Regions from separate parts of the Klebsiella sp. HN106 genome, predicted to be linked through region 1. Evidence: predicted binding sites of a transcription regulator. Region 1 holds the regulator's gene; the other holds the start of a gene.
The links. Region 1 encodes Fur, which represses iron uptake genes when iron is present. Its sites were predicted from a motif close to ATAATAATGAGAACNACTATCAA; they were not measured.

Region 1 (5,321 bases):
CCGGAGCGGCTTTCGCTACCGGTGCGGCAGGCTGGGAAACGGCGGAAAACTTCAACATGCGCCGTAAAATGTCGGATGCACTCTCGCCAATATGCTTGGTGTGGCTGGCAATATAGCTATAGAGTTCATCATCAACTTCAATTGTTTTCATCTTAATCCAGTGCGATATCTTTTTCTGAATACAAGTTGTCGGGATTATAGGGACAAATCCCAACCGCGGATAGCGTCAAACCAGGATGACGGCAAAACTCAGAAATCTTCCGGGTCTTGCAGCCGGATGGCAGAATGTTCAACATAATACCCTAACCCGACGGAGCGAAAAAAAGAACTTTGCCATGAAATTAAATAGCCGAGCGCAATCTGCACAGAATCAGCACAATAATCCCCCTATCGTCCTGGTCCACGGCCTTTTTGGCAGCCTGGACAACCTTGGGATCCTCGCCCGCGATCTGGTTGTCGATCACGATACGGTGCAGGTCGACATGCGAAACCACGGTCTCTCCCCGCGCGCGCCGGAGATGACCTACGCCGCGATGGCTGAGGATCTGCTTGATACTCTCAATGAATCGCAGATTGAGAAAGCCACCTTTATTGGTCACTCTATGGGCGGCAAAGCGGTGATGACGCTGAGCGCGCTGGCGCCAGAGCGCATCGCAGGCCTGGTAGCTATTGATATCGCCCCGGTGGATTATCACGTCCGCCGCCATGATGAAATTTTTGCTGCCATCAACGCCGTTACCGATGCGGGCGCCGCTACGCGTCAGCAGGCAACGACGGTCATGCGTCAACACCTTAATGAAGAGGGCGTGGTTCAGTTTCTGCTGAAATCCTTTGTGGATGGCCAGTGGCGTTTTAACGTACCGGTGCTGTGGGAGCAGTACGACAACATCGTCGGCTGGCAAACCGTCCCGGCATGGCCGCATCCGGCGCAGTTTATCCCCGGCGGCAACTCCCCTTACGTGACCGATGCCTGTCGTGACGCGCTGCTGGCGCAGTTTCCCGAAGCTCGGGCGCACGTTATCGCCGGCGCCGGACACTGGGTGCATGCTGAAAAACCGGAGGCTGTGATCCGCGCCATTCGCCGTTATTTGACCTCTATCGCCGCGTAACTGCCTAAAATATACTCGACCGCGCGGCTTAATGTCCGCGGCCGTTGGCGCAGCCCGCCGCCTGATGTATTATGGCGCGCTGTCTGCGTCGGCTATGCCCGATAGCTTGTTTCCCCCGAAGTCACTCTGAATCATGGCAAAAGAACAAACGGACCGTACGACATTAGATTTGTTCGCAACTGAGCGTCGGCCGGGAAGACCGAAAACGAATCCGCTTTCGCGCGATGAACAGCTGCGCATCAACAAACGCAATCAGCTTAAACGCGACAAGAGCCGCGGCCTGAAGCGCGTGGAGCTTAAGCTCAATGCCGATGCGGTCGATGCGCTCAATGAGCTGGCCGAAGCCCGTAACATGAACCGCAGCGATCTGATCGAAGAGATGCTGATGACCCAGCTGGCAGCCCTGCGCGGCCAGGATAAAGCCTAAAACCCTCAAAAAATAAGCTTTCATGTAGCAGAGTGTGCAGTTGGGCGTGATTGCTGTTTCCGCGCCCTTCTCAGTTCTGCTATCATTGCCCCTATCTGCGGGCATTACGCCACTACCACATCATTAAGTTTCAAGAGGTTATTTTACTCATGGCAATCATCGGCATCTTTTTTGGCAGCGACACCGGCAACACCGAAAATATTGCAAAAATGATTCAAAAGCAGCTTGGTAAAGATGTTGCTGATGTTCACGACATTGCCAAAAGCAGCAAAGAGGATCTGGAAGCTCACGATATCCTGCTGCTCGGCATCCCAACCTGGTACTACGGTGAAGCCCAGTGCGATTGGGACGATTTCTTCCCGACGCTGGAAGAGATCGATTTTAATGGCAAACTGGTAGCCCTCTTTGGCTGCGGCGACCAGGAAGACTATGCTGAATACTTCTGCGATGCGCTGGGCACCATTCGCGATATCATCGAACCGCGCGGCGCAACTATCGTTGGCCATTGGCCGACCGCTGGCTACCATTTTGAAGCCTCTAAAGGCCTGGCCGATGACGATCATTTTGTCGGTCTGGCTATCGACGAAGACCGTCAGCCTGAACTGACTAACGAACGCGTCGAAAAATGGGTAAAACAGATTTCCGAGGAGCTGCACCTCGAAGAAATCAAGAATGCCTGAGTCTAAACGGCGTAATCACCATATTTCGCCGAATTGATAGATAAAAGCAATCAAAGTTATAGCTACAAGTTTTTAACTTTTAATCACATATCTGTACAATGTCCTCTGATTTAACGGGGTCGCGTGAAGCACTTTGTAGCGAGTGCCTCGTTTTTGACAGCATACAAGGCCCGATGCTTGCAGTTTTCATTTCACCATGGCAGTTCTATAATGAGACGCATTACATCGGGTGATTCTCTGTATTACTTCCGCTGATGGAAGTAGATCGTTTAGCAACAGGACAGATTCCGCATGACTGACAACAATACCGCATTAAAGAAAGCTGGCCTGAAAGTGACGCTTCCGAGATTAAAAATCCTGGAAGTGCTGCAAGGACCGGATAACCATCATGTCAGTGCGGAAGACTTATACAAACGCCTGATTGATATGGGTGAAGAGATTGGCCTGGCCACCGTCTACCGCGTACTGAACCAGTTTGACGACGCCGGTATCGTCACCCGTCATAATTTCGAAGGCGGTAAATCCGTTTTTGAACTGACGCAGCAGCACCATCACGATCATCTGATTTGCCTGGACTGCGGCAAAGTGATCGAGTTTAGCGATGATTCCATCGAAGCGCGCCAGCGTGAGATTGCCGCCAGACACGGTATTCGCCTCACCAACCACAGTCTGTACCTGTACGGCCACTGTGCAGAAGGCGACTGCCGCGAAGATGAACATGCCCACGACGCGGTAGAGAAATAATCACCGCATCGTTTATCAGCCAAAGCCAGCCTGCGGGTTGGCTTTTTTTTGCCCGCCATCTGCCGCCTCTTCCTCTCGCGCCTGAATACGTTTACTGTCGGTGCATCCTGCTTTATACGGAGTGCTTATGGAGCTTCGCCAGCTACGCTATTTTGTGCGCATTATTGAAACCGGCAGTATGGGCCGCGCCGCGCTTGACCTGAATATCGGCGTCTCCGCGCTTAGCCAACAAATGGCGCGCCTGGAAAATGAACTCGCCATTCGCCTGCTACAACGGACGTCTCGCGGTGTAATGCCCACCAGCGCTGGCCTCGCCTTCTATTCACAGGCGCAGCTGGCGCTGCGTCACGCTGATGATGCGGTTCTTGCTGCGCGCGAGGCGCGGCTATCTGGCCACGTCAGCGTCGGCATGGCCCCCAGCACCGCCTCTGTGCTCGGCGTACCCTTTATCAACGCGATGCGCGAAAGCTATGCCGACGTCCGCCTGCATCTGGTAGAAAGTCTCTCCGGCAACCTTGAACGCATGATCAACACCCGTCAGCTCGATTTAGCGATCGTGTTCCAGAAGGAGAAGCTTGTGCGCTGGAGCGCCAGGCCGATTCTTGAAGAGCGTCTGTTTCTGATTGGCACCCATAAGGTACTGGCTCCCCTTCCCGACGATAGCATCTCGCCGGACCAGCTCTCCGCTGTCCCGCTGATTATGCCAAGCCTGGGGCATGGGCTGCGCGGCAGGCTGGAGGCGATGTGCCAGGAGCATGCGCTTAATGTCGATGTGGTCGCTGAAATCGACGGTCTGGCCCTGCTGATGCGCGCCGTGCGCGACGGCCTCGGCGCCACTTTGCAGCCGGGAGCAGCGATTTCTCATCTCGACGGCGAGCCCCTGAGAGTGATCGGCATCAACAATCCGATACTCAGTCGGCCTAATTTTCTCGTCAGTCTTTCCGATGATGAACTGACCCCATCGGGTCTCGCCGCGCGAGTCATACTGGCAAAAGTCATGCGTCAGCTGGTCGAATCTGGCCGCTGGCCTGGCGCCAGCCTTTACGCACACTAAACCCCTCTTTAGCAATACGCCATAGCGTCCTGCCGCCCTGAGCGCATACATTTCCATTACAAATTTAACAATAAAGCAAACCGTAATGGAGCCAAAAATGGTGGATGTACTGGTGATTGGCGGCGGCAACGCTGCGCTATGCGCCGCCTTGACCGCCCGGGAATCCGGCGCGTCCGTGCTGCTGCTGGAGGCCGCGCCGAAAGAATGGCGCGGCGGAAACTCTCAGCACACGCGGAACCTTCGCTGTATGCACGATGCTCCGCAGGATGTGCTGGTCGACAGCTATCCGGAAGAAGAGTACTGGCAGGATCTGCTGCGCGTCACCGAGGGTAATACCAACGAAGCGCTGGCGCGGCTGGTGATCCGTACCTCATCACAGTGCCGGGACTGGATGCGCCAGCACGGAGTTAACTTTCAGCCGCCGCTCTCCGGCGCACTGCACGTCGCCCGCACCAACGCCTTTTTCATGGGCGGCGGCAAGGCTCTTATAAATGCTTATTACCGCAGCGCGGAGCAGATGGGTGTACAGATCCGCTACAACACCCCGGTCCAGGCGCTCGAATTATATAACGGCGAATTCGTCGCCGCGCTGGCGGGTGAAGAAAGGATTGCCGCAAAAACCTGCGTCCTCGCCGCCGGCGGCTTTGAGTCTAACCGCGAGTGGCTGCGCGAAGCGTGGGGACAGAACGATCGCGGCGAATGGCCAGCCGATAACTTTCTCATCCGCGGAACCCGCTTTAACCAGGGCGTGCTGCTGAAATATATGATCGACGCCGGGGCTGACGTTATCGGCGATCCCTCGCAGTCACACTGCGTCGCCATAGACGCCCGGGCACCGCTCTATGATGGCGGGATCTGCACCCGCGTGGACTGCGTATCGCTGGGCGTGGTCGTAAACCGCGACGCCGAGCGCTTTTATGATGAAGGGGAAGATTTCTGGCCCAAACGTTATGCCATCTGGGGGCGGCTGGTCGCCCACCAGCCGGGACAAATCGGCTATTCAATTATCGACAGCAAAGCGATCGGTCACTTTATGCCGCCGGTTTTTCCCGGCGCCCAGGCCAATACTATCGAAGAACTGGCTCGCCAACTGGGGCTGGACGCGGCGCGTCTGGCGCAAACCATCGCGCACTATAACGCCGCCTGCGTGCCGGGCCAGTTCGATCATACCTGCCTTGATAACTGCGCAACATCAGGCCTGACCCCACCGAAAACCCACTGGGCGCGGCCCATCGATTCGCCGCCTTACTACGGTTACGCCTTGCGCCCGGGGATCACTTTCACCTACCTCGGACTGTACGTCAATG
Region 2 (5,321 bases), on a different contig from region 1:
GCGCTGCTGTCGGTCTTTTTGGTGCTCAAAGGCTGGGCGCTGATGGGCGATGCCATGAGCCACGCGATTTTTCCGGGGGTAGTGGTAGCGTATATCCTCGGTATCCCCTTCGCCATCGGCGCGTTTATCGCCGGGTTATTCTGCGCCATCGCCACCGGCTATCTCGACGATAACAGCCGCATTAAACGCGATACGATCATGGGCATCGTGTTTTCCGGGATGTTTGGCGCGGGCCTGGTGCTGTACGTGTCGATTCAGTCGGAGGTGCATCTCGATCATATTCTGTTTGGCGATATGCTGGGAATTTGCGCCGGCGATATTGCGCAAACGTCGCTGATCGCACTGGGAATAGCACTGATTATCGGGTTTAAGTGGCGTGATTTTCTGCTGCACGCCTTTGACCCGCAGCAAGCGAAGGCCAGCGGATTGCACTGCGGGCTGCTGCATTATGGGCTACTGTGCATGATTGCGCTGACCATCGTGGCGACGCTGAAAGCGGTGGGGATCATTTTGTCGATTTCGCTGCTGATAGCGCCGGGGGCGATCGCTCTGCTGCTGACGCGACGTTTTGTCAGCGCCCTGCTGCTGGCGGTGGCGATAGCGTTAAGCTGTTCGCTGGGCGGCGTGTGGCTGTCGTTTTATCTCGACAGCGCCCCGGCGCCGACCATTGTGGTGCTGTTTACCGTCCTGTTCGTTATCGCGTTTGTCTGGACGTCGGTTCGCGATAGTCAGACCACAGCCCGTTCCGGCGAGGCCCCGGATCGCGGCTGACGCCTTATCCGGCCTACCTCTCCCGTAGGACGTAGCCCGGACAGATGCGCAGCATCGCCTCCGGGGAAAATTCGCCATTTTTTAGGCCAGCGAGGCCCCGGATCGCGGCTGACGCCTTATCCGGGCTACAGACCGCACGAATTGTAGCCCGGCTAAGCGCAGCGCAAGCCGGGGAGTTTATTGCGGCTTTTTGGGTCGATACTTTTCCGGTAACTCCGGCACCGGGCGTTTATCATCGATCAGGTGGCGAATCGTCAGGATCGGATGCCGCCAGAGCATCCTCGGCCCCGCCCAGCGCATAATCTGCTTCATCTCTTCGCGTTTCGCGGGCTGATAGCAGTGCACCGGGCACTGCTTGCAGGCCGGCTTTTCTTCGCCAAATACGCACCTATCCAGCCGCTTGTCGGCATAGGCGTTGAGCGCCTGATAGTGTTCGGTATCGTCACGGGCCTCCGGGCAGCGGCGCTGGTAGAGCGCGATCATGCTGCTAATGGTCTTTTTTTCCCGCGCAATACGTTTGCCCGCCATCGCCTGTTCCTCCCGAAAAAGATGTATTCATAATACACATTCAGAGAGGGCGATGCAGCCCCATACTCCCTGAGGATTATGCCGGCTTGTCCAGGTGCCCCAGCGGTTTTTCCGGGAAGCATACATCGCGTACCCGGCGCTTGAGCTCCGCCGCATCGGGGAAACCTCCGTCCTGCTTGCGCTCCCAGATTTGCACATCATCAACGGCGACCACGAAGATCCCGCCGGTCCCCGGCACCAGCGTGACCGAAGCGATGTCGGTGCTAAAGCTGTGCAGCAGCTCCTGGGCCATCCAGCTGGCGCGCAGCATCCAGTTGCACTGAGAACAGTAGGTGATGGTAATCGCGGCTTTGTGGCTCATCGGCTTCTCGCTGTCAGTAAAAGGGCAAATTGTAAACAACTTGCAGATTAATTGAAGAATACATGATTATTTTGTTGCAAACGATAATACCTATCATTACCATTCGCAATCAACAAGCATGGAGAAAAAACGTCCAGTAACGGAATAACGGGACACACCTGCACTCTGGAAGTAACGCGTGAGCCAATACTAATAATTATCAAGGCGTGGCTACTATGTATAACTCCACTCAATCAACAGCATGGTTCAAGAAAAGCCTGCTGGTGACTTCTTTGCTTACAGCAATTTATCAGACTTCCGCCGGGGCGGCTGATACCACCGCGAAAATCACCAGCAGCGCATCGACTGATGACAGCTCGGAACGGATGACCGTTACCGCGCCGGCGCCGTTGCTGAAAGCGGGCAGCGAACATTCGATCAGCGCTCAGGAGCTGCAGGATAAAGGGGCCAACGACTTTGGCTCGATCATGCGCTACGAGCCGCTGATTAGCGCCACCGGCGCCAGCGGCGGTTCCGGCAACGGCAAAAGCGGCTTCGACCGCGGCGGCTATACCGGCTACAATATTCGCGGCATGGAGAGCAACCGCGTCGGGATCGACGTCGACGGCATTGCCCAGCCGAACGCCACCGGACGCAGCTACGCCAGCCGCGCGGGCCTCAATACCTTCGGTATGGGTCGCGACTATATTGACCCCTATATGTACGGCAGCATTGATATTCAGTCCGGGGCGACATCAACAGAAACCGCCAACAGCGCCATCGGCGGCAACGTCTCTTTCCGTCCGAAATCTGCGGATGACTATCTGCATCCGGGCAAAACCAGCGCCTTCGGCTACCGCAGCGGCTACGACTCATCCGATCGCAGCTGGCACAACGGCGTCACCGTTGCCGGCGGCGACGAGACCCTGCGCGGGATCTTCGTCTACAGCCGTCGCGACGGTCAGGAGACGGAAAATAACAGCGGGACCGTTGATTCCTATCCGGCAAACTGGCACTCGGACGCCTTTATGGCCTCCGGGATCTGGCAGCCGAATGACGAGCATAAGTTCACCAGCACCTTCGATTATTACCATAAAACGAACCACACCCATTACGACGCCTGGGACTCCAGCGGCAACAGCGTTATCGGCACGTCAAACCAGACCAGTCAGACCCGTCGCTGGGGCCTGAGTCTGAAAGATGACTGGACGCCGATGAATGATTATATCGACAGCGTATCGACTAAAGTCTACTACCAGCATACCGAGGCCCACGACTGGACCTATATGCCCGACAGCATCACCCGCGCGATGCAAACGGTGAGCTCCGACTATGACACCGACACCTGGGGTATTCAGAGCGCGCTGGCGAAATCGATAGGCCGCCACGATCTGAGCGCCGGTTTTAACGCCAGCACGACGAAAACCCAGCGGCCGTTAACCCAGTCGCCAACCCCGAGCGCTTATAGCCAGATTATGCAGCCGGACGCCGATAGCCGCGGCTATATCGTCGCCGGCTTCCTGCAGGACAAAATTAACTTCGATCTCGACGGCCATAACTTTGCGGTTATCCCGGGCATTCGTGTGATGCATCAGTCGACCAAACCGGAAAACGTCTCCGATTTGGCCAACAACAGCAGCGTACTGACCGGTTCCGACGTGTCAAATCTGTACGGTAAGAACGCTGATACCCAGGCGCTGCCGTCGCTGGTCTTGCAGTACGATATCACTCCGCGCCTGATGACTTATCTGCAGTATCAGCGCGGCGCGCAGTTCCCTAACGCCAGCCAGCTGTACGGTTCCTGGAACCTCGGCTCCAGCTACGCCGGACGCGCCCAGTATGCGCTGATCGGCAACACCGATTTGAAAACCGAAACCAGCGATAACGTTGAGTGGGGGATGAAAGGCGAAGTGACGGAAGGCATCACCATGCGCACCGCGCTGTTCTACAACACCTATAAGAACTTTATCGCCTATACCCGCTACACCCGCGCCAATAATCCGCTGCAGTTCGCCAGCGTTCCGTCGAACATCTACACCATTTACCAGGCGGAAAACCGCGATAAAGCCTATATCTACGGCGGCGAAATCAGCGCTAAATTCAACTTTGGCACCTGGTTTGAAGAGGTTAACGGCCTGAGCGCCACTCTCGCTTACGGTTATAGCGAGGGGCAATCGAAATCCAGCTACAGCGGCGACAAGTACGTTGACCTCGATAGCGTCGCGCCAATGAAGGCTATCGTCGGCGTGGCGTGGGACGATCCGGCAAAAGTGTATGGCACCGCGCTGACCGCCACCTTTGTTAAGGGCAAGCGCGCCACCGCCACCAACCGTGAAAGCTATACCAACACCGGTTCCGCCATTACCGATTCGACCAACGAATATATGCGCGTTCCGGGCTACGGCATGCTGGACTGGACCGCGTACTGGCAGGTCGCGAAGAACGTGCGCCTGAACGGCGGCGTTTACAACATTACCGATCGTAAATACTGGGATTATCTGAGCAGCCGCAATATCGAAACGGCGACGAATCAGGACGCCAACGACAGAGCGCTGGCGGTGATGCCTGGCCGTACCTGGCAGTTGGGCGTGAACGTCGATTTCTGACCGGCCAATAATAAGAAACCTGCTCCCCGGCCGCGCGCCGGGGAAACTCATCGTAGAGAAGGATGTGAATTATGCAAAACACCCAACCGCAACATGCCCCGCTGTGGCAACGCTACCTGACCACGAAAGCGCAATCTTCCGCGAAATACGCCCGCGATATCGCCGCCGAAATGGGGATTAGCGAAGCGGAGCTAACCGAAGCCCGCCTGGGCTACGACGCCGTACGTCTGCAGAACGACGCCCGCGCCATCCTGACGGCACTGGAAGCCGTGGGGGAAACCAAATGCATCTGTCGCAACGAATACGCGGTGCATGAACAGGTCGGCGAATTTACCCATCAGCATTTAAGCGGCCACGCCGGACTGGTGCTAAATCCGCGCGCCCTCGACCTGCGCCTGTTTCTGAGCCAGTGGGCCAGCGCTTTTCGCCTGAACGACAACGGCCGCCAGAGCATCCAGTTCTTTGATCCGCACGGCGACGCGCTGCTCAAGGTTTACACCACTGAAAATACCGACATGGCGGCCTGGGATGCGCTGATTGTCGCGCAGACGCAGCAATCGCCTGCCCCGCTGGCGATTCGCCCGGCCGATCCGCTGAAATTTGCCGACTCCGCCGACGGCGAGGCGCTGGAAAACGAATGGCGCGCCATGACCGACGTCCACCAGTTCTTCGGCCTGCTGAGAAAATATAACCTGTCGCGCCAGCAGGCTTTCCGCCTGGTCAGCGACGACCTCGCCTGCCGCATTGACAACCAGACGCTGCCGGGCCTGCTGGAAACCATCCGCCAGGACGGCAACGAGATCATGATTTTTGTCGGCAACCGCGGCTGCGTGCAGATCTTCACCGGCGCGCTGGAAAAAGTCGCTCCGATGCGCGGCTGGCTGAATATCTTCAACACCGCTTTTACCCTGCATCTGCGCGAGGAGAGCGTGGATGAAATCTGGGTGACCCGCAAACCGACCTCTGACGGCCACGTCACCAGCGTCGAGCTGTTCGCCAAAGATGGCACGCAGATCGCACAGCTGTTCGGTCAACGCAGCGAAGGCCATCCGGAGCAGGCGCAGTGGCGTGCGCAG

Region 2: ACSIPU_RS18130 (TonB-dependent receptor domain-containing protein) is a predicted target of Fur. The motif match lies at 1,741-1,763, and genes of this name have one in related genera.

Annotation. Positions count from the first base shown of each region.
Region 1 is NZ_JBLURD010000002.1:383,527-388,847, forward strand. It holds gene seqA (replication initiation negative regulator SeqA) at 1-151, opposite strand, end outside; gene ybfF (esterase) at 336-1,109, shown strand; gene ybfE (LexA regulated protein) at 1,243-1,536, shown strand; gene fldA (flavodoxin FldA) at 1,686-2,216, shown strand; gene fur (ferric iron uptake transcriptional regulator) at 2,508-2,960, shown strand; gene tcuR (tricarballylate utilization LysR family transcriptional regulator TcuR) at 3,088-4,014, shown strand; gene tcuA (FAD-dependent tricarballylate dehydrogenase TcuA) at 4,112-5,321, shown strand, end outside.
Region 2 is NZ_JBLURD010000007.1:183,681-189,001, forward strand. It holds gene sitD (iron/manganese ABC transporter permease subunit SitD) at 1-771, shown strand, start outside; gene ACSIPU_RS18120 (nitrous oxide-stimulated promoter family protein) at 949-1,299, opposite strand; gene ACSIPU_RS18125 (SelT/SelW/SelH family protein) at 1,376-1,660, opposite strand; gene ACSIPU_RS18130 (TonB-dependent receptor domain-containing protein) at 1,876-4,245, shown strand; gene ACSIPU_RS18135 (hemin-degrading factor) at 4,317-5,321, shown strand, end outside.